Regions from separate parts of the Ponticoccus sp. (in: a-proteobacteria) genome, predicted to be linked through region 4. Evidence: riboswitches for the same ligand, from Rfam matches in the RefSeq annotation. Region 4 holds a riboswitch; each other region holds the start of a gene.

Region 1 (5,634 bases), on a different contig from region 4:
TTCGCGGGCATGTCGGTGCGCGACAACCTCGAACTGGGCCGCATCCGCCGCCAGACAGGCGCGGGCATCCACTGGGACGAAGAGCGCATCCTGTCCTACTTCCCCCGCCTGAAGGAACGCATCGACACGCCCGCCGACTACCTCTCGGGCGGCGAGCAGCAGATGGCCGCCGTGGCCCGCGCGCTGTCCGGCGACACCCGCGTGCTGCTGCTGGACGAACCCTTCGAGGGGCTGTCCCCCGCCATCGTCGAGCAGCTGTTCGAGACCTTCGACCGCTTGCGCGAAGAGGTGTCCATCATCATCGTGGACCACAACCTCGACCTCGCGCTGACGCTCTCGGACCGCACCGTCGCGCTGGAACGCGGCAGCATCATCCATGACGGGCCCTCCGCCGCGCTGGCCCATGACATCGACCTGCGCCGCCAGGTCCTGTGGCTGTAACGAAAGGGACCTGACATGACCGAGACAGTCGCCATCATCGGCGCGGGCCTGATCGGCCGCGCATGGAGCGCACTTTTCGCCCGCGCCGGGCATTCCGTGCAGGTCTGGGACGCCGATTCCGCCGTTCTGGACCGCTTCGCCGCCGACATGGCCGTGCTCTGCGACACCCTGCTGGCCGAGGGCCTCTTGCAGGACCGCGACGGGACGCTGACCCGCATCCGCACCTGTCCCACGCTGGAAGAGGCGGTCGCGGGCGTCAGCTTCGTGCAGGAGAACGGGCCCGAGAAGATCGAGGTCAAGACCGACCTCTTCGCCCGGCTCGACGCGGCCACCCCGCCCGGCGCGATCATCGCCTCCTCGACCTCCGCCATCGTCGCCTCGCGCTTTACCGAGGGGCTTGAACACCGGCACCGCTGCCTCGTCGGGCACCCGGTGAACCCGCCGCATCTTGTCCCGGTGGTCGAGCTTTGCCCCGCGCCATGGACCGCGACAGAGACCATGGACCGCGCCGAAGCGCTCTACCGCGATATCGGGCAGGTGCCGGTGCGCATGACCCGCGAGCGCGACGGCTTTGTCTTGAACCGCCTGCAGGGCGCCCTGCTGGGCGAAGCGCTGCGGCTCTTGGGTGAGGGCGTCGTCAGCGTCGAGGGGCTGGACGCCACCATCAAGGACGGGCTGGGCCTGCGATGGGCGCTGATGGGGCCGATCGAGACCATCGACCTGAACGCCCCCGGCGGCATCATCGACTACGCCACCCGCTACGGCGGCTTCTACGCGCGTTTGGCCGAGGAACCGGCGGGACCGGAGGTCTTTTCCGTCGACAACGCCGAGAAGATCGCCGCAACATGGCCACAGGACCGCAGCCCCGAGACCATCCGCGCCCGGCAGGACAGGCGTGACGCGCGCCTTGCCGCCCTGCGCCGGCACCTTGCATCCGAACAATCCTGAAGGAGCCCCAGACCATGGCGAAACCCCGCAAGGTCATCATCACCTGCGCCGTGACCGGCGCGATCCACACGCCCTCGATGTCCGAACACCTGCCGGTGACGGCCTCGGAAATCGCCGACGCCGCCATCGGCGCGGCCAAGGCGGGCGCGGCCATCGTGCACCTGCACGCCCGCAACCCCGAGGACGGCAGCCCCGACCAGTCGCCCGAGGCCTTCGCGCCCTTCCTCGGCGTGATCAAGCAGGCCTCGGACTGCGTGGTGAACATCACCACCGGCGGCGCGCCCACCATGACCATCGAGGAACGCGTCCGCCCGGCGGAAACGCACCGCCCCGAGGTCGCCTCTCTGAACATGGGGTCGATGAACTTCGGCCTCTTCCCGATGCTCAAGCGCTTTCCGAACCCCAAACACCAGTGGGAACGCGACTACCTCGGCAACAAGAACATCATCTTCAACAACAGCTTCGGCCAGATCGAATACATCCTGACGACGCTCGGACCGCTCGGCACCCGGTTCGAGTTCGAATGCTACGACACGGCGCATCTCTATAACCTCAAGCACTTCCTCGACGCCGGACTGGTCAAGGCGCCGCTGTTCATCCAGACGGTCTTTGGCCTGATGGGCGGCATCGGCGCGCATCCCGACGACGTCATGCACATGAAGCGCACGGCGGACCGGCTGTTCGGCGACCAGTACCAGTGGTCGGTTCTGGGCGCGGGCAAGAACCAGCTGCCCATCGCGGCGATGGCGGCGGCCATGGGCGGCAATATCCGCGTCGGGCTGGAGGATTCGCTCTGGGCCGGACCGGGGCAACTGGCGCGCAGCAACGCCGAGCAGGTGACGAAGGCCCGCCAGATCATCGAGGGGCTGGGGCTGGAACTGGCAACCCCGGACGAGGCGCGCGAGATCCTGCACCTGAAGGGGGCGGATCAGGTCGGCTTCTGACCGGCCCTGACGGACGGGGGCGCGGCGCACTCGATCCGGTTCACCGGAGGCCGGGGCGCTGCTTTCGCGCGTCGACCTTACCCCCGGATACGGGCTGTTGATCGCCGGGTTGCGCGGCACCGTCGGCGTCGCGTCCGGGCAGGCACGGCAAGCGACGGTCGCGGTGCCGGATCCATCCCGTGACCGTCCTCGACCGCCGGACCCCGAAGCGCCCGGGCATCGCCAACGCGCTTCTCCGGTCCGGGGCACCCCCCGCGCCGGAAGACGAACTGCGGGCACGGGCATCGCGAACGAAGGCGGCACAGGCGCCCGCCTTCCGGTTCGCATCAGGGGGCAGGTCGCCGACCCAAGGCATGTCCGGCAGCGGAGCCTCCGGCGCATCCCCCGGGCGGGCAAGGCGCGGTCTGGCCTGGGGGCTGACAGGGGAAACACCCCGCTGGACGGCAAGCGCCGTAATGGCCGCCATTGGCAATTCCACTCGACTTTTGCCCGGAATTCTGCAATGCAGAAGGCGATGGTGACCGGCCTGAAAGGGCCGGTTTAAAAGGGAATGCGGTGAGGGCCTTGACCCAACTCCGCAACTGCCCCCGCAACTGTGAGCGGCGAGCGACCCCGAAGAACACCACTGAACCGAAGCGGTTCGGGAAGGTTCGGGAAAGCGGCGACCCGCAAGTCAGGAGACCTGCCATCTCCGGTGCGTGCTGTTGCGCACCGCAGTCACCTTAACCCGGGCGGGGCGCTCTGGGACTGGAGAGACGACATATGGACCTGACGGCCCTGTGGACATCGCCGCCTCCGTTCATGCGCCCTCCCCTGCGCGGAGGGCGCAATGACACTGGAACGCACGATCCTTCAACTCGACACCGGAGAGATGCCAGCCGACGAGGCGCGGCAAATGGGGCAGCTTGGCTATATGCAATGGATCGCGGGCTTGCCGGGCAATGCGGATTATCTGCAGGCCGCGCGGGGCGCCTTTGACAAGGCCGCTCCGTTCATGGGCCACTCGCCGGCCGTGGCGGAATTCTGCAGACTTCTGACACGCTCACTGGAAGCGCCGCTGACGCCATTGCCCCTTGCGATGCCAAAGCGGCAGAGGCGCGGCGGCGCGCAGGCCCGACGGTCCTACCGCCTGCCGCATTGAACCCTCACGCAGGGGCCGCCGCCGCAGGAAAGCCGTAGCCCTGAAGGCCTCCTCTGCCTGAGCGAACAGGGGGCGCCTTGCGGAAGCATTTGCCAAGGACGACCGACCGGCCCTCGCTTGTGAAGCGCGCGCCGTAACCCGAGACCCGTCAACCGGCGGCACCCCGCTTGGCGCCCCGGGCGGTCGGTTCACGCTGGTGGACCATGTCCGGGCCGCTGAAGGCCCATCCCGGCACGGGCGGACAAGCAGGCCGCGCCGCACGGTCCCGGCCCCGCGCAACAGCCGCGCATCTGCTCGCCGCCGACCTTGACATCGAGGTCCCGGCCAACCCTGGCGGGCCCGGTCCTGTCGGCCACCAGAGCAGCAATCCCGGCGCCCGGGCCAATCCGGGGACCAGCCGCTTTGCACCCCGGCGGGCCGAAAGGCCAAAGACCGATATCCCGCGCCGCGACCAGAGCCCGCACGACCCGGGGGGGATCCGCGCCGACATCCGCAACACCCGCCGTGCTTGGGAAAGGCCGCGAAACCGGCCCGGCGGTCGCTCTGCACCCATGCCTCAATGCCCCGACACGGGACTATCGAAATAATCGATAGCGGTAAAAAAACGTTTCGTTTCCCTCACTAGACGGCCCGTGACACTTAACCGTCAAGGCAAACGGAGTGCAGTTCCCATGACCCACGCAAAGACCAAGACACGTCTGGCAGCTGATATCGGCGGCACCTTCACCGATGTGGTGCTGGAAACGCCCAAGGGCATGTTCACGGCCAAGGTGCCGACCGATCTGGAGCAGCCCGAACGTGGCATCATGGCGGGTGTGACCATCGTTCGCGAGCAGTCGGGGCTGGCCCCCAGCGATATCGATATCTTCGTCCATGGCACCACCCTGGCCACAAATGCGCTGATCGAGCGCAAGGGCGCCAGGACCGCGCTGATCACGACCGAGGGCTTCCGCGACAGCCTCGAAATCGCATATGAATCCCGCTACGATCAGTTCGATCTGCAGCTGGAAAAGCCGGCGCCGCTGGTGCCGCGCGATCTGCGCTTCACGGTGACCGAGCGGATGGATGTGCGCGGCAATGTCCTGCTGCCGCTCGACCGCGCCCGCGTCACCGAACTGGCCGCCGAACTGAACCGCCTGGGCATCGAGGCGGTCGCCGTGGGCCTGCTGCATTCCTATGCCAATCCGGCCCACGAGCAGGCCGTGCGCGCTCTGCTGATCGACGCCGGCTGCACGGCAGAGATCACGCTGTCGTCGGACGTCTGCCCCGAAGTGCGCGAATACGAGCGCTTCATGACCACCGTCTGCAATTCCTACGTGCAGCCGATCATGGCCCGCTATCTGCGGGCGCTGGAAAAGACGCTGGCCGACAACGGCTTTGTCTGCCCGCTGTTCCTGATGACCTCGGGCGGGGGCATGACCACGCTGGAGGCTGCCATCCGCTATCCGATCCGCCTTGTCGAATCCGGCCCCAGCGGCGGCGCGGTGCTTGCCAGCCGCATTGCCGCCAGCCTGGAAGAAGACCGGGTTGTGTCCTTCGACATGGGCGGCACCACCGCGAAGATCTGCCTGATCGACGACTACCTTCCCCAGACCGCACGCAACTTCGAGATCGCGCGCGCGGCCCGGTTCCAGAAGGGCAGCGGCATGCCGGTGCGGATCCCGGTGGTCGAGATGATCGAGATTGGGGCCGGTGGCGGATCCATCGCCGATGTCGACACCATGCGCCGTCTGGCGATCGGGCCGGAAAGCGCCGGCTCGGTGCCCGGGGCTGCCTGCTATGGCAAGGGCGGCGTCAAGCCGACCGTGACGGATGCCAATGTGGTGCTGGGGCGGATCGACCCTGAAACCTTCGCCGAAGGGCGGATGCATCTGGATGTCGACGCCGCCAGGACCGCCATCAAGGGCGATGTCGGCGACCCGCTGGATGTCAGCACCTCCGAAGCGGCGCTCGGCATAACCGAGATGGTCGAAGAGAACATGGCGAATGCCGCGCGCATCCATTCGGTCGAACATGGTGCGGACCTGTCGCGCTACACCATGATCGCCTTTGGCGGCGGCGGCCCCCTGCATGCGGTCCGCATGGCCGAAAAGCTGGGCGTGGGGCGCGTCATCGTGCCGGCCAACTGCAGCGTCGGCTCTGCCGTCGGCTTCCTGCGCG
Region 2 (5,634 bases), on a different contig from region 4:
CCGACATCTCGGACACCGCGTTCAGCGCCCGGATCGCGGTGCCGACAGAGGCGCCCAGATCGCCGCCATCCATGGCCCGCGCGATGTTCATGGACCCGAGGTTGCAGGAGATGTCGGTGCCCATGTGCGCATAGCTGAGGTCGTCGTTGAATTCGGACGGCTCGTTCACCTGAAGGATCTCGGAGCAGAGGTTCGACATGGTGATCCGGCCCGCGATCGGGTTCGCGCGGTTCACCGTGTCCTCGAACATGATGTAGGGATAGCCGCTTTCGAACTGGATTTCGGCCAGCGTCTGGAAGAACGCGCGCGCGTTGATCTTCTTCTTGCGGATCTTCGGGTTGTCGACCATCTCGGCGTATTTCTCGGTGACCGAGATTTCCGAGAAGGCACAGCCGTAGACCCGTTCGACGTCATGGGGCGAGAAGAGGTACATGTCCTCGTTGCGCTTCGCCAGCTCGAAGGTCACGTCCGGGATCACCACGCCAAGGCTGAGGGTCTTGATGCGGATCTTCTCGTCGGCATTTTCGCGCTTGGTGTCGAGAAAGCGCAGGATATCCGGGTGATGCGCGTGCAGATAGACCGCGCCCGCACCCTGCCGGGCGCCCAGCTGGTTGGCGTAGCTGAAGCTGTCCTCCAGCAGTTTCATCACCGGGATGACGCCCGAGGACTGGTTCTCGATCCCCTTGATGGGCGCGCCGTACTCGCGGATGTTGGTCAGCATCAGGGCCACGCCACCGCCGCGCTTGGACAGTTGCAGGGCCGAGTTGATGCCGCGCCCGATGCTTTCCATGTTGTCTTCCAGCCGCAGCAGGAAGCAGGACACGAATTCGCCCCGCGCGGTCTTGCCGGCGTTCAGGAAGGTCGGCGTCGCGGGCTGGAACCGGCCCGAGAGGATTTCCTCCATCAGCTGCATGGCCAGCGTCTCATCGCCCTGCGCCAGCGCCAGCGCGTTCATCACGACGCGGTCTTCGTAGCGTTCCAGGAACCGCTGCCCGTCGCGGGTTTTCAGCGTGTAAGAGGTGTAATACTTGAACGCGCCAAGGAAGGTCGGAAAGCGGAACTTCTTGGCAAAGGCGGCCTCCCAGATCCTGCGAAGGAAGTCCCGGGGGTACTGTTCCAGAACCTGCGCCTCATAGTAGCCCTCGTCGACGAGATAGCCCAGCTTCTCTTCCAGCGAATGGAAGAAGACCGTGTTCTGGTTCACATGTTGCAGGAAATACTGCCGCGCCGCCATGCGGTCGGCTTCGAACTGGATGTTGCCCTCTGCGTCATAGAGGTTCAGCATCGCGTTCAGCGCGTGGTAATCAAGGCCTTGGGTCAGGCTGGCGTCAAGCATCGGGTTCCCCAGAAGGTTTGCAGCCCGTCACGAACACGGGCGATGTCGGCGTCGGTCCCCGCGAGTTCGAACCGGTAGAGCACGGGCACGTTGCATTTTCGGGCGATGACCTGTCCGGCCATCGCGAATGTCTCTCCGAAGTTCCGGTTGCCGCTGGCGATCACGCCGCGCAGCAGGGTCCGGTTCGCTTCGATGTTCAGAAACCGGATCACCGGCTTGGCCACCGCGCCGCGCCCCGCCCCGTCCGCGTAGGTCGGACAGATCAGCACGAAGGGCGCGGTCATCAGCGGCGGCGCGGCATCGCCGCGCAGGGGCAGCCGGGTGGCGGGAAGGCCGAGCCGCTCCACGAACCGGGCCGTGTTGCCCGAGCCGCTGGAAAAATAGGCGAGGCCCCCCATGACCGACCGCCCGGCGTCAGGACAGGCGGCTGATCATGTCGGGACGGAACCCGGCCCAGTGCTCGTCGCCCGCGACGACAACCGGCGCCTGCCGGTATCCAAGCCCGGTGACCAGTTCCATGGCCGCGGCGTCCTCGGTCAGGTCGACGAGGCGGAAATCGATGCCGCGCGCGGTCAGGGCGCGGGTGGTTGCGGTGCATTGCACGCAGGCGGGCTTGGAATAGACGGTGATACTCATGCGGTTGTCCCTTTGCCGGTTTGCTGCCTGTGGGCGAAGCGGACACGGGGACAGGGCCAAACGACCTATCCGCGCGCCCGGGCCCTCCGCCGCGGTCGTCGTTCATGCTCTGGCAGGTCTCCTGACTTGCGGCTCAAACGTTGCCCGTCCGCCTTCCCGGTGCCGTCCGACACCAGTGGAATGGACAGAAACTCGCCGTTTACAGTTGCGGGGGCAGTGCCGGACCCTCACCGGCTTCCCTCTTAGCCGACGAGTCACCCCGCCGGAACCAAAGCAACTGCATATTGCGATCCGGGGCAGGGGGGTGTCAATATATTGAAGGTCGTTTTCCGGGGATAAGTCGACGTCCGGTATCGGCAGGGGCTTTTCGGGTCCGTCATCCTGCCTGTCGCCCGGGCGGGAAGCGGCGGGCCGACCACCGGAGGATGCCCCGTCGCGAAGGCCGGGCTGTGGCGCGCCGGGCCCGGCTTTCCGCGCCCGCTGGTCCTGCGGCGAACAGCGCGCATCCACAAGGCCCCCGCCGCCGCGCGCCGGGCATCGGCCAGCATGCTCCGCCGACGGGCTGCCGGGGGTCCATCAGTTCCAGCGCCACCGAATATCCCGATGCGCCAATGCGTTACCCCCTCACGGCCAGGGACCCGCTGCCTTTGCTGTTGCCGCGGAGCGCGATCTCTGTATCTTCCGGCCTGCCACGGTTCCGCAACGGCGGATGAAAAGGGAACGCAGGACGGGGAGACCCAGGCTGCGGCTGCCCTCGCAACTGTAGGCGGCGAGTTCGCGATCGTGCCACTGGCCCCCGGGCCGGGAAGGGATCATCGAACGTCCGAGCCGCGAGCCAGGAGACCTGCCATGGCAGACGCAACCGCCGACGAGGGGCTCGGCAGGGTGGCAGCCATGGCCATGGGGCCGGACGCCGAAGGGCGCCGGGTCCGGCGCCGTGATGCACCCCAAGAGCACCTCGGGAAACAAAACTGATCGAGGTGATCGCATGTTGTTCAAATCCACCCTCTCCGCCGCGGCTGTCGCGCTGGCGACCTCGGTGCCCCTTTGGGCCGAAACCATCACCGACGATGTCGGCCGCTCGGTCGAGGTCGATCTTCCGATCCAGCGCGCGGTGATCTTCAACCGCTACTCGGTGGAATTCGCCCGCGCCATCGGCGCCATCGACCAGGTTGTCGGCACCGGCGCCAGCACCTATCGCGACCCGGATTACTGGCCCGAGTTCACCGAGGCCGATGTGGTCGGGCAGGGGCAGAACGAACCGAACTACGAGGCGATCATCGCCAAGAACCCCGATCTGGTGATCCTGCCGCGCAATGGCGTCTACGAAGAGGCGGCGCGCCAGCTGGAACCCTTCGGCATCCCGGTCATGGTCATCACCGCCTGGGACACGCTGAAGCATGTCGAGAACGTCGAGCTGATGGGCAAGCTTTTCGGCCAGGAAGAGCAGGCGGCGGATCTGGTGGATTACTACGTCGGCTACCAGACCCTGCTGGCCGAGCGTCTGGACGGTGTCCCGCCGGTGCCTGTCTACCTCGAGGAAAAGCGCCCGCTCGTGACCGTGACGCCGGGGTCCGGCTGGCATGACATGATCGCCGCCGGCGGGGGCCAGAATGTCTTTGGCGATATCGTCATCGAGGATCAGGCGGCCTCGCGCGGGAACGTCAACGCCTTCACCATCGACCCCGAGGAAATCGTCCAGCGCCAGCCGCAGCTGATCGTCAAGCTGGAGCCGGGTTCCTACACCACGATCCCCGAGGCGCAATACGCGACGACTTGGGCCGACCTGACCGGCCGCGAGGAAATCCTGTCCTCTCCGGCGGGGCAAAGCGGCAATGTCCACGTCATCAACTACTACCTCGCGGGCGGGTCGTCCAAGATCACCGGCGCCCTGCAGATCGCCAAATGGGCGCACCCCGAGCTGTTCGCCGATATCGACCCCGAAGAAGCGATGCGCCGGTGGATCGAGGACTTCCAGGGCCTGCCCTACCAGCCCGGCATGACCTATCGGGCCGGGTTCTGAGCGGGTCCATGCGGACCCTGTCGACAGGCGGGGCGGTGCAGGCCGCCCCCAGCGCCACTCCGACCGTCGCCACCGCCGCCTCTGTCGGCGATCTCTATCGCGCGTCCGGCAGGCGGCGCGCCACGATCGTGGCGCTGTCCTTCGTCCTGCTGATCGTGGCCGCGGCGGCGGTGGCGGTGCGCGGCATCAACGAAACCGGCATCGGCACGCTGGCACTGGTGGTGCTGGAGCGGCTGAGCTTCGGCCATCTCGATCTGGTAGAGGACGAACAGGCCGCCCGCGTCCTTTTGTTCCTGCGCCTGCCGCGCGTGGTCATGGCCATGGTCGCCGGGGCGGCGCTGTCGGTATCGGGCGTGCTGATGCAGGCCATCACCCGCAACCCGCTGGTCAGCCCCTATACCATCGGCGTGTCCTCGGCGGCGGGCTTCGGCGCCTCTGTCGCGATCATGTTCGGCGTCGGTGTGCAGGCGGCGGGGGTCTACTTCGTGCCGCTCTCGGCCTTTGCCTGCGCGCTGCTCTGCGCGGTCTGCGTCTTCTCGCTGGCCTGGTGGCGGGGCATGGGGGCGCAGGCGATGATCCTGACCGGGATCGCGCTGATGTATCTGTTCAGCGCCATGACGGCGGCGGTGCAGTTCGTCGCGACCGAAGAACAGCTGGCCCGCGTGGTGCACTGGACCTTCGGCAGCCTGAACGGCGTGCAATGGGATGCGGTGGGTCTTTGTGCCGTGCTGCTGGCGGTGATCCTGCCGGTGATGCAGCGCAAGGCCTGGCAGCTGAACGCGCTGACCGTGGCGGGCGACGACGTGGCGCAGTCGCTGGGCATGAACGTGCCCCGGCTGCGGGTCACGGCGATCCTGCTGTCGGTCGTGGCGGCGGCGGGTGTCATCAGCTTTGTCGGGGTGATCGGCTTTGTCGGGCTGATCGGCCCGCATCTGGCGCGCATGATCATCGGCGGCGATCACCGCCTGCTGATCCCCTTCGCGGCGATCTGCGGCGCGGCGCTGTTGCTGGTGGCCGACACCGTGGGGCGGCTGGCCTTCAGCCCGACCGTCCTGCCGGTGGGGATCGTCGTGGCCTTCGTGGGTGTGCCGATGTTCCTGCACCTCGTCATTTCCCGCAAACGGGAGACCTTCGCATGACCACGCTTCAGGCCAGGGGCCTGTGCCAGAGCATCGGCGGGCGCACCGTCCTCGACGAGGTCAGCCTCTCTGTCGGACCGGGGGAGATCCTTGGCCTGATCGGTCCGAACGGCGCGGGCAAATCGACGCTGGTGCGCGCCCTGCTGGGCCAGTCCCGCCCGGATCGCGGCGCGGTCCTGTTGGGCGGCCAGCCCGTGCGCAGCCTGTCGGCGCGCGCCTGTGCCCGGCAGATCGCCTATGTGCCGCAGCGTCCGCCGGACGGCTTTCCGGTGACGGTCTTCGACACCTGCCTGCTGGGGCGCACGCCCTACATGGGCACGCGGCCCCGGGCCGGGGATATCGCGGTGGTGGAAAGCGTGCTTGACCGGCTTGACCTTGCCGGGCTGGCCTTCCGCACCATGGATGCGCTCAGCGGCGGCGAGCGTCAGCGGGTCATGCTGGCCCGCGCGCTGGCGCAACAGACGCCGTTGATCGTCCTGGACGAGCCGACCAGCGCGCTG
Region 3 (5,634 bases), on a different contig from region 4:
CGGGGCTTTTCCCACGCACCGAGGTGGTCGAGCTGCCGAACGTGTACAAGAACGACCCGGTGGCCACGAACCTCGCGCTGTTCGACATGTATGAGGAGCATCTGTCCGAGGAATACCGCGGTGTCGAACCGATGTTCCTGCACGTCCACGCGGGGCAGGCGATCCATACGGTCGACAAGGAGGTGCGCAACCCAGAGGACATGGCCGGCCTGAAGTTGCGCATTCCCACGCGCACCGGCGCCTGGGTGATCGAGGCGCTTGGCGCCTCGCCGGTGTCCATGCCGGTGCCGGACCTGCCGCAGTCGCTGTCCAAGAAGGTCGTCGACGGCGCCTTCATCCCGTGGGAGATCATTCCCGCGCTCAAGATCCAGGACCAGACGGACTACCAGATCGAGGGCCACGACAAGACCCGCTTCGGCACCACGACCTTCCAGGTGTCGATGAACCAGAACCGCTGGAACAGCCTGCCCGAGGACGTGCAGAAGGCATTCCGCGATGCGTCGAACCGCGAATGGGCGGCCGAGGTGGGCCGGATCTGGCGCGCCATCGACGAGCACGGGATCGGGGTGGCGACCGAGGCGGGCAACACCCATGTGACCCTGACCGAGGAAGAAACCGCCGCGTTCCAGCAGGCGCTCGAACCGGTGGTGCAGCGCTGGGTCGACGACATGTCGGGCAAGGGCGTCGACGGCGAAGCCCTGGTCCAGACCGCGCGTGACCTGATCGAACAGAACACCGAAGGCGCGGGGAACTGATGTTCAGATCCGAAACCGTGGGCCGCAGCGGATTTTCCGCTGCGGTCGCGCGTCTGGCCACGATCTGGGCGTTGCTGGGCGGCCTCGTGCTGCTGGCGGTCGTGGCAATCAATGTCTTCACGGTCCTGGGCGGCATCGTCGGCCGGCCTTTTTCCGGTGATTTCGAGCTGACCGAAATCGGGATCGCGATCGCCGTTTTCGCCTTCCTGCCCTATTGCCAGCTGACCGACGCCAACGTCACGGCCGACATCTTCACCGCCCGCGCACCGACCCGGGTGCTGGCCGCCTTGCGGGCGCTGGCCTCGCTTCTGGCCTTCGGCTTCGCGGCGCTGCTGGTCTGGCGGATGTCGCTGGGCATGATCGATCAGAAGACCTACGGCTATGTCACCGCCATCCTGCAGGTGCCGATCTGGTGGGGCTTCATGCCCATCCTGGTCTCGCTGGCGCTGCTGGTGGCGACCGCGCTGGTCACGCTGGTCGAAGCCGGCCGGGAGGTGCGCGCATGACCGATCCGATCACGCTGGGCATCCTGGCGCTGGTGATCCTGATCGTCCTGATCGCCATCCGCATTCCCATTGCCTATTCCATGATCCTCGTCGGCGGTGCCGGTATCGCGCTGCTGAACGGTCCCGCCCTGCTGTTGAGCCAGCTCAAGACGCTGGGCTACGGCCAGTTCTCGATCTACGACCTGTCGGTCGTGCCGATGTTCATCCTGATGGGAGAACTGGCGACCGGCGCGGGCCTGAGCCAGGCGCTGTTCCGGGGCGCGAACGCCTGGCTGGGCTGGATGCGCGGCGGCACCGCGATGGCCGCCATCGCCGGCTGCGCCGGGTTCGGGTCGGTCTGCGGATCGTCGCTGGCCACCGCCTCGACCATGGGGAAGGTCGCGCTGCCCGAACTGAAGCGCTACAACTATTCCGGCGCCCTGGCGACCGGATCGCTGGCGGCGGGCGGCGTGCTGGGCATCCTGATCCCGCCCTCGGTCGTGCTTATCGTCTACGCGGTCATCGTAGAGGCGAACATCGTCACCATGTTCGCGGCGGCCCTGCTGCCGGGCATTCTGGCGGTGATCCTCTTTATCCTGACCATCGCCCTTTACGTCACCATCCGCCCCGAGGCGGGCCCGCCGGGCGGCGCCTCGACCCGCTCCGAATTCCTGCGCGCCACGCTGGGCCTGCTGCCGGTGATGGTGATCTTCGGGCTGGTGCTGGGCGGTATCTACGCGGGCTTTTTCAATCCCACCCCGGCGGCTGCGGTCGGCGTGTTCCTCGTGTGGCTCTACGGCGCGGCCAAGGGACGACTGGGCCTCGGAGCGACCGTCGCGGCGCTCAAGGCGACCGCGCGCACATCCGGCATGATCTACCTGATCCTGCTGGGCGCGGAGCTGATGAAGATCTTCATGTCGCGCATCGGCCTGCCGCAGCAGGCAGCCACCTGGATCGCCGAAAGCGGCATGGCGCCGATGATGGTCTTGATCCTGCTCTTGCTCGCGCTGATCCTGCTGGGCTGTCTGATGGACAGCCTGTCGATGATCCTGCTGGTCATTCCCTTCTTCTGGCCGATGCTGCTGGAGATCAACGGCGGCCTCTACCAGGGGGCCGAGGGGTCGGGCTTTGGCATGAGCACTGAGGAGCTGAAGGTCTGGTTCGGGATCCTTGCCCTGATCGTGGTCGAGTTGGGGCTGATCACGCCGCCCGTGGGGATGAACGTCTTCATCATCTCGGCGCTGGCCAAGGACACGCCGATGATCGAGACCTTCAAGGGTGTGGCGCCTTTCTTCGCGGCCGAACTGCTGCGCGTGGGGCTGTTGCTGGCCTTTCCGGCGCTGACCCTCTGGCTGCCACGGCTTCTGGGAGGATAGCGATGGCCCGAAACCACGGTTGACCGCCGATGGTGCGATCTTTCCCCGGCAGAAGGCGCTTGGGGCGGATCGTGCCCTTGCCGCAGCCCGGCTGTCTGGCAGGGTCCCTGCTCGCGGCACCCGGCGCGCCCCGCAGCGCCCTGGCGGCCCTGCCTTGCGAGGATGGAAGAGGGCAGCGGCATGATCGAAAATCCCGTGGCCCGGGGGGGCGCAGCGCCCCCCGGGCCACGGGTCTTTATCGCGGTGGCGCATCTGCCAGGGCCAGCGCGATACCATTGGCCGGGCTCAGGCTGCGCCCGATGTCTGCAAGGCCGCCGCCGGGCGGGCCACAGGGCTTTCGAGGGCGAAATTCTGTTTGCGAGCCGCATGTGCCCGCGGGATAAGGGCGGCATCAGGTGCCCTCTTTGGGGGAGAATCGGGAAGCCGGTGCAAGTCCGGCGCGGGCCCGCCGCTGTAACGGGGATCGTCAGGCAGAGGCCACTGGGCGGCAAGGCCCGGGAAGGCGCCATGGCGAGAGGATCCGGAGCCAGAAGACCGGCCTGATGTCATTGCGTTTCGGGGTGGAGCCCGCGGCGCTTTGAACTGTGCGAGGTCCAAGATGCCCCCCGAATTATCCGCCGAACCCGTGGTTCCGCAGCCCGCCCGCCGCTTCGACGACCGGGAACGTCAGGCGCTCTACGATATCATCGACGCGCGCCGCGACGTGCGGAACGAGTTCCGCCCCGACCCCATCGACCCGGCAGCCCTCCGGCGCATTCTTGCAGCCGCGCATGCGGCGCCCTCGGTCGGCTTCATGCAGCCCTGGGATTTCCTTCTGATCCGTGACCCGGACCTTCGCGCCGATGTCCACGCGGCCTTCCTGCGCGCCAATGCCGAGGCGCAAGAGATGTTCGACGGCGACCGCAAGGCCCTGTACCGGTCGCTGAAGCTGGAAGGGATCCTGACCGCTCCGCTGAATATCTGCGTGACCTGCGACCGGACCCGGGGCGGAAAGGTGGTTCTGGGCCGAACCCACAATGCCGACATGGATCTCTATTCGACGGTCTGCGCCGTTCAGAACCTCTGGCTGGCCGCCCGCGCGGAAGGGGTGGGTATCGGCTGGGTCTCGATCTTTCGACCAGACGACCTTCGCGGCCTGCTTGGCATCCCGGACCACGTTGAAATCGTGGCCTATCTCTGCGCGGGATACGTCGACGCGCTTTATCCGAAGCCCGAACTTGAAGCCCGGGGCTGGCGCAAGAGGCTGGCGCTTGACAGCGTGATCCACGATGATCGCTGGCCCGCACCCTAGCCGCATCCCGGCGTCGACTGATGGCGCGGCGCAGGGCCGATTTGCGCCTGTTCCATTGAACCGCGCCCCTTGATGATCGTGCGGACCCGTGGCCCGGATTGGCGCCGCCTGCGCCGATCCGCCCCGGGCCTGCCGCTTGGCGGGGCAGGGGCGGCGCCAAGCCGGGCTGGCGCCGCACCCGCCCGGTCAGCGATCAGACGGACAGTCTGCGAAGGTCGCCCATGACCTCGGAGACGTGGCGCAGGAAACGCGCGGCCGCGACCCCGTCCACGACCCGGTGATCCCAGCTCAGGCTCAGTGGCTGGATCAAACGCGGCTGGAAGGCAGAGCCGTTCCAGACCGGCTGGGTTTCGGCGCGGGTCATCCCCAGGATGGCCACTTCCGGCGCGTTGATGATGGGCGTGAATCCCGTGCCACCGACCCCGCCCAGCGAGGAAATCGTGAATGTCGCCCCCTGCATGTCGTCGCGTTTCAGCCTGCCCTGCCGCGCGCTGGCAGCAAGAGAGGCCATTTCCGCGGCAATCTCGCGCAGGCCCTTTCGGTCGGCTTCCTTGATGACCGGCACGACAAGACCATCGGGGGTGTCCGCCGCGACGCCGATGTTCCAATAGTGCTTGAGCACGATGTCGTCGCCGTCGAGCGACGCGTTGAAGCGCGGATGGGCCTTCAATGCACAGACCGTGGCCTTGACCGCAAAGGCCAGCATGGTGATCCGCGCATCCTCTGGGCCGGCTTCGGTGTTGAGCCGTTTGCGGAAGTCCTCAAGATCGCTGACGTCGGCCTTGTCGAAGTTGCAGACATGCGGGATCAGCATCGCGTTGCGGGTCAGGCTTGGCCCGGAAATCCGCGCGATGCGGGACAGGGGCATGCGTTCGATCGGGCCGAACACGGCGAAATCCGGATTTGGCCAGTCGGGCAGATCCGGCAGGGCGGTCCCCTGTCCGGCCTTGGATGGCGGTGTGGTCAGGCGTGTCTTGACGAAGGCCTCGACATCGTCGCGGGTGATGCGGTTCTTCCGCCCCGTGGCGGGCACCTCGTCGATGGCCACACCCAGTGTTCGCGCCAGCTTGCGGACGGACGGCGAGGCATGTGAGGGCTTGCCGCCCTTGTCTGTGCCCGGCGCCGGGAGTGCCGACACCGGCATCGGCATCGGCATCGGGACCGGCGGGGGCAGGGGCGCCGGATGCGACACCGCGCCGGGTTCCACAGGGCCTCCGCCCGGCGCGGCGCGCGCTGTTTCCGCCGCTTGCGGCGCCACCGGGGGCGCGGGCTCTGGCGCGGCGGCAATCTCCATCAACAGAACAAGGCTGCCCTTGCTGACCCGGTCGCCCTCGGCGACCTTCAACTCGGCGATTGTGCCGATACGCGGGCTGGGTACGTCCAGCGTCGCCTTGTCGGACTCGAGAACGACAAGCGTGTCATCCACGCAGACCGTATCGCCAACGGCGACCGGGATCTCGATGATCGGGACATCGTAGAAATCGCCGATGTCCGGGACATGGATTTCGACCGTGGTGTTCATCTGGCCGCCCTCACATCCGCCAGGGCGCATCGGCGGCCGGGTCGATGCCCAGGTCACCGATGGCCTGCGCCAGCACCGATGCCCCGATCTCGCCCCTGCGCACCAATGCCTCGATTGCAGCCAGGGCGACGTGCTGGCGATCCACCTCGAAGAAACGGCGCAGCGCGGCGCGGTTGGCAGAGCGACCGAAGCCATCGGTGCCGAG
Region 4 (5,634 bases):
GCCGCCATTCAGCAAGAAGGCACAGCCATGTCCAGCGATCCGCTTCTTCAGCCCTACCAGCTCAAGCACCTGACCCTGCGCAACCGGATCATGACCACCAGCCATGAACCGGCCTACCCCGAGGACGGCATGCCCAAGGCGCGTTACGCCGCCTATCACGCCGAACGGGCGAAGGCGGGCGTGGCGCTGGCGATGACGGCGGGGTCTGCGGCGGTGTCCAAGGACAGCCCGCCGGTCTTCAACAACATCCTCGCCTATCGCGACGAGGTGGTGCCGTGGATCCGCCAGCTGACCGACGCCTGCCACGACCACGGCTGCGCGGTGATGATCCAGCTGACGCATCTTGGCCGCCGCACGGCGTGGAACAAAGGGGCCTGGCTGCCCTCGGTGTCGTCCTCCAAGCACCGCGAACCGGCCCACCGGGCCTTTCCCAAGCGGGCCGAAGACTGGGATATCGAGCGCATCATCACCGACTTTGCCGACGCCACCGAACGCATGAAGGCGGGTGGCATGGACGGGATCGAATTGCAGGTCTACGGCCACCTGCTGGACCAGTTTTGGTCGCCGCTGACCAATGACCTCGATGGCCCCTACGGCGGCCAGACGCTGGACACGCGGATGCAATTGCTGATGGATGTGCTGGGTGGCATCCGCAAGCGGGTGGGCGACGACTTCATCGTCGGGCTGCGCTACACGGCGGACGAGGCCGAGGCAGGCGGCATCACCGAAGAGGACGGCATCGAGATTTCCAGGCGGCTTGCCGCCTCGGGCATGGTCGATTTCCTCAACGTGGTGCGGGGCCGGATCCACAGCGACCCGGCGATGACCGACCTGATCCCGATCCAGGGCATGAAGAACGCCCCGCATCTGGATTTCGCCGGTCGGGTCAAGCAGGCCACCGGCATGCCCACCTTCCACGCCGCCAAGATCCCCGATGTGGCGACGGCGCGCCATGCGGTGGCGGCGGGGCTTCTGGACATGGTGGGCATGACCCGCGCCCACATGGCCGACCCGCATATCGTCAAGAAGATCGTCGAGGGGCGCGAGGACGATATCCGCCCCTGCGTCGGCGCCACCTACTGCCTCGACCGGATCTATCAGGCGGGCGATGCCTTGTGCATCCACAACGCCGCCACGGGCCGCGAACTGACCATGCCGCATACCATCGAACCGGCGGCGACCCGCAAGCGGGTGGTGATCGTCGGCGCCGGTCCCGCCGGGCTCGAGGCGGCGCGCGTCGCCGCCGAGCGCGGTCATGCCGTGACGGTGCTGGAGGCGCAGCCCGATCCCGGCGGACAGGTCCGCCTGACCGCGCTGAACCCGCGCCGCCGCGAGATGATCAGCATCATCGACTGGCGCATGGCGCAATGCGCGGCGCGCGACGTGGAATTCCGTTTCAACACATGGGCCGAGGCCGAAGACGTCACCGCCCTGAACCCCGACGTGGTGATCGTGGCCACCGGCGGGCTGCCCAACACCGAACTCTTCGAGAGCGGCAAGGAGCAGGATCTGGTCGTCACCGCTTGGGATATCATCGCGGGCGACGTGAAGCCCGGCCAGAACATCCTGATCTACGACGAAAGCGGCGATCATCCCGGTGTCATGGCCGCCGAGGTTGCCGCCAATGCGGGCAGCACGGTCGAGATCATGACCCCCGACCGGACCTTCGCGCCCGACATCATGGCGATGAACCTCGTGCCCTACATGCGCGCGTTGCAGGACAAGGACGTGACCTTCACTGTCACCCGCCGCCTCAAGGACGTGACCCGCGACGGCAACCGGCTGAAGGCCGTGATCGGCACCGATTACAGCGCCCTGAAGACGGAAAAGACCTACGATCAGGTGGTGGTGAACTACGGCACCCTGCCGATGGACGAGCTGTATTTCGAGCTGAAGCCGCTGTCCTCGAACGGCGGCGCGGTGGATTACGACGCGCTGATCGACGGCCAGCCGCAGGAGCTGACGCGCAACCCGGACGGGGGTTTCGCGCTCTACCGCATCGGCGACGCGGTGAGCGCCCGCAACACCCACGCGGCGATCTACGATGCGCTGAGGCTGATGAAGGACATCTGACCGCCGCGCATCCCGGGCCCTTCACCGCATCCCGGCATGGGGCCGGGGGCGCGGTGGGCGGCGGGACTGCCTCCAGCGTCCAGCCGCCGCCGGACGGGGCGACGCAAGCGCAGCGCCGCCGGACGGGAAGACGCGCAGGGGAGACAACGCAGGGGCAGGGCCGCCGGGAGAGATGACGGGCGGACGGGGCTGTCGGCAGGGACAACGCTCCGGCATTGCCATCGGATCGTTTGGGCAGCGCCGCCGGGAGAGCCGACCCGGGAGCAAGGCCACCGGATCGCGCGGGACGATTCCCTGCGCGCCTTGGTGCGAAACGATCCAGGGGCGCGACGACCCGCTTGGCCTTGCCCGGCCCGCGAAACGCCGCACTAGGAACGGTGGGAGCCTAGAACTCCACCCCCTTCTGCGCCTTGATCCCGTCGCGGAAGGGGTGCTTGACCAGCGTCATCTCGGTCACCAGGTCGGCGGCTTCGATCAGCTCGGGCTTGGCGTTGCGGCCGGTCAGGCAGACGTGGGTCATCTCGGGCTTCTGGTGCAGCAGGAAATCGACCACCTCGTCGATGTCGAGATAATCGTAGCGCAGCGCGATGTTGATCTCGTCCAGCAGCACAAAGCGGATCTCGGGGTCGAGGATCTGTTCCTTCGCGATCTTCCACCCGGCCTGAGCAGCGGCGATGTCGCGGGCCTTGTCCTGGGTTTCCCAGGTAAAGCCCTCGCCCGAGACGAAGAACCGGCATTCCTCGGCAAAGCGTTCGCGGATCATCTCGGCCTCGCCGGTGATCCAGTTGCCCTTGATGAACTGCACCACCGCGCAGGGCATGCCATGGGCGATGCAGCGCATCACCATGCCGAATCCCGAGGAGGACTTGCCCTTGCCCGGCCCGGTGTGGACCATGATCAGCCCCTTCTCGCCGGTCTTGCCTGCCATCATCCGATCGCGCGCCGCCTTGATCTTCTTCATCTTCTCGGCGTGGCGGGCCTGCTCTTCGGGGGTGACCGTGTCGGACATGGCGCTTCTCCTTGACAACTCGGGGCGAATGGGCGCATCTCGCACCCTGCTGGTGCCTGTGTAAACAGGTGAAAAGGGAATGTGCAGCCCCGTGCGGGGTCAGGCGCAGCCGCCCCCGCGACCGTGAACCGGAAAGGGCCCCATCGCCACTGGCATCGCGCCGGGAAGGTCGGGGACCGCTGGGCCGCAAGGCCCGAGATCCGCAAGCCGGGAGACCTGCCAGCGAGAAGAGCTTTTGAGACCGGACGGGGTGTGCCGGTGTCGGGATTGGTCCCTGTCGAAGGGCCGCGCCCGTCATCCCCCCGGACAGGAGAGACGATGACCGCGCCCACTGCCCCGACCGAACTGCTTGTCTGCGTGAAATGCCGCAAGGGCATGGACGTCCCCGCCGACGACCGCCGCCCCGGACAGCGTCTGTATGACGAGATCACCGCGCGGGACGCGCCCGAGGGCGTGCGCGTCACCGCTGTCGAATGCCTGCAGAACTGCGAGTCCGGCTGCACCGTCGCGCTGCGGGGCGGCGACCGCTGGACCTATGTGTTCGGCAATGTCGACGAGGCGTCGCATTCCGACATGCTGCTGGAAGGCGCGTCGCTTTATCACCAGACGGCGGACGGGCTGATCCCGTGGCGCCAGCGTCCCGAGCACTTCAAGCGCAACTGCATTGCGCGCATCCCACCCCTGACCCCGCAAACGCAGGAGCCTGCCGAATGACCGACCTTTCGAAACTGCCCGTCACCGTGATCACGGGCTTCCTCGGCTCCGGCAAGACGACGCTGGTCCGCCACCTGATGCAGAACCCGGGCGGCAAGCGCCTTGCGGTCGTCGTCAACGAATTCGGCGATGTCGGCGTGGATGGCGAGATCCTGAAGGGCTGCGCCATCCCCGACTGCCCCGCCGAGAACATCATGGAACTGGCCAACGGCTGCATCTGCTGCACCGTGGCCGACGATTTCATCCCCACCATCGAGGCGCTGATGGCGCTGGAGCCGCGCCCCGATCACATCCTGATCGAGACCTCGGGCCTCGCCCTGCCCAAGCCGCTGCTGAAGGCCTTCGACTGGCCCGATATCCGCTCGAAGATCACCGTCGACGGCGTGATCGCGCTGGCCGATGCCGAGGCCGTGGCCTCGGGCCGCTTCGCCCCCGACGTGGCGCGGGTGGACGCGCAGCGGCTGGCCGACGACAGCCTCGATCACGAAACACCGCTGTCGGAGGTCTTCGAGGACCAGATCAGCTGCGCCGATATCATCCTGCTGACCAAGCCCGACCTTGCCGGTCCCGAGGGTGTGGCCAGGGCCAAGGCGATCATCGCCGCCGAGGCGCCGCGCGTGCTGCCGGTGGTCGAGGTCGCCGAGGGTGTGGTCGACCCGCGCGTGATCCTCGGGCTGGAGGCCGCCGCTGAGGACGACATGGATGCGCGCCCCTCGCATCATGACGGCCACGACGACCACGAGCATGACGACTTCGAGTCGATCGTGGTGGAGCTGCCGGAACTCGACAGCCCCGAGCAGCTGGTCACCGCCATCGAGCGGCTGGCGAACGAGCTGAACATCCTGCGGGTCAAGGGCTATGCCAGCGTGAAGGGCAAGCCGATGCGCCTTCTGGTGCAGGCGGTGGGCGCGCGGGTGCGTCACCAGTACGACCGCCCGTGGAAGCCCGACGAGGCGCGGGTCTCGAAGGTGGTGGTCATCGCCGAACATGACGACGTGAAGCCCGAGGCGATCCGCGCGATCCTTGGCGCGGCGCCGGTCGCCGCCTGATGTAGGGCGGGCCTTGGGCCCGCCGCACGCCCATGCATGTCATCTTTCGCGAAAGCCACGGGCTGGACGAGGCCGACACCCCCCGGGACCTTGCGCAGGACCCGGGCGATCTGGTGGTGCTGTCCTTCTCGGACTCGGACCTTGGGGCCTTTGCGGCGGGCTGGCATCGCGGCGGCGGCGCGAAGCGGATGCCCGCGCTGCGGCTGGCGAACCTTGCGGCGCTGAAGCACCCGCTGTCGGTCGACACCTATGTCGAGCAGACCTTGGCGGGGGCGAAGGGCGTGCTGATCCGGCTGATCGGCGGCGTGCCCTACTGGGCCTATGGGTTGCAACAGGTCGAGGCGCTGTGCCGCGAGAAGGGCATCGCGCTGGCGGTGCTGCCCGCCGACGGGCGGGTGGATGCGCGGCTGGACGCGGTCTCGACCCTGCCGGTCTCCACGCTGCGCCGGTTGCAGCATCTCTGCGACAGCGGCGGCGCGGTGGCGGCGCAGGCGGCGCTGGCGCAGATGGCGCTGGCCTCGGGGCTTTATGCCGGACCGGTGCGAGGCGCCAAGGGCCTGCCGCAGGTCGGCGCATGGACACCGGAGGAGGGCGTCTGCTGTCCGGCGGTGGCCTTCGGGGCGATTGCCGGAGGGGGGCTGTCTGCCCCCCGCTCGGACAGGCCGAGCCCCCCCGACGGTATTTTGACCAAGAAGAAACCCGGGGCGGTGGTGGTCTTCTACCGGTCTTACCTGGTGGCGGCGGACCTGGAGCCCGTCGAGGCGGTGATGGAGGGCCTGCGGGCGCGGG

Evidence for each region. Region 4 has a riboswitch for cobalamin ahead of ACN5KJ_RS14690 (DUF1636 family protein). Riboswitches for the same ligand answer to the same signal wherever they lie in the genome.
Region 1: it holds a riboswitch for cobalamin, as region 4 does, so the genes downstream of both, ACN5KJ_RS17955 (hypothetical protein) here and ACN5KJ_RS14690 (DUF1636 family protein) in region 4, are expected to answer to the same signal.
Region 2: it holds a riboswitch for cobalamin, as region 4 does, so the genes downstream of both, nrdH (glutaredoxin-like protein NrdH) here and ACN5KJ_RS14690 (DUF1636 family protein) in region 4, are expected to answer to the same signal.
Region 3: it holds a riboswitch for cobalamin, as region 4 does, so the genes downstream of both, bluB (5,6-dimethylbenzimidazole synthase) here and ACN5KJ_RS14690 (DUF1636 family protein) in region 4, are expected to answer to the same signal.

What each region holds. Positions count from the first base shown of each region.
Region 1 covers NZ_JBLXGL010000012.1:138,797-144,430, forward strand. The annotation lists gene ACN5KJ_RS17940 (ATP-binding cassette domain-containing protein) at 1-441, shown strand, start outside; gene ACN5KJ_RS17945 (3-hydroxyacyl-CoA dehydrogenase) at 457-1,389, shown strand; gene ACN5KJ_RS17950 (3-keto-5-aminohexanoate cleavage protein) at 1,404-2,333, shown strand; cobalamin riboswitch at 2,832-3,038, shown strand; gene ACN5KJ_RS17955 (hypothetical protein) at 3,163-3,474, shown strand; gene ACN5KJ_RS17960 (hydantoinase/oxoprolinase family protein) at 4,146-5,634, shown strand, end outside.
Region 2 covers NZ_JBLXGL010000014.1:25,341-30,974, forward strand. The annotation lists gene nrdE (class 1b ribonucleoside-diphosphate reductase subunit alpha) at 1-1,336, opposite strand, end outside; gene nrdI (class Ib ribonucleoside-diphosphate reductase assembly flavoprotein NrdI) at 1,318-1,734, opposite strand; gene nrdH (glutaredoxin-like protein NrdH) at 1,751-1,972, opposite strand; cobalamin riboswitch at 2,066-2,260, opposite strand; cobalamin riboswitch at 2,648-2,839, shown strand; gene ACN5KJ_RS18920 (hypothetical protein) at 2,822-2,947, shown strand; gene ACN5KJ_RS18925 (ABC transporter substrate-binding protein) at 2,961-3,995, shown strand; gene ACN5KJ_RS18930 (FecCD family ABC transporter permease) at 4,004-5,134, shown strand; gene ACN5KJ_RS18935 (ABC transporter ATP-binding protein) at 5,131-5,634, shown strand, end outside.
Region 3 covers NZ_JBLXGL010000014.1:89,574-95,207, reverse strand. The annotation lists gene ACN5KJ_RS19200 (TRAP transporter substrate-binding protein) at 1-755, shown strand, start outside; gene ACN5KJ_RS19195 (TRAP transporter small permease) at 755-1,261, shown strand; gene ACN5KJ_RS19190 (TRAP transporter large permease) at 1,258-2,616, shown strand; cobalamin riboswitch at 2,993-3,174, shown strand; gene bluB (5,6-dimethylbenzimidazole synthase) at 3,215-3,907, shown strand; gene ACN5KJ_RS19180 (2-oxo acid dehydrogenase subunit E2) at 4,101-5,429, opposite strand; gene mdeB (alpha-ketoglutarate dehydrogenase) at 5,440-5,634, opposite strand, start outside.
Region 4 covers NZ_JBLXGL010000008.1:153,823-159,456, forward strand. The annotation lists gene ACN5KJ_RS14680 (FAD-dependent oxidoreductase) at 28-2,073, shown strand; gene cobO (cob(I)yrinic acid a,c-diamide adenosyltransferase) at 2,459-3,082, opposite strand; cobalamin riboswitch at 3,116-3,321, shown strand; gene ACN5KJ_RS14690 (DUF1636 family protein) at 3,401-3,796, shown strand; gene cobW (cobalamin biosynthesis protein CobW) at 3,793-4,845, shown strand; gene cobN (cobaltochelatase subunit CobN) at 4,878-5,634, shown strand, end outside.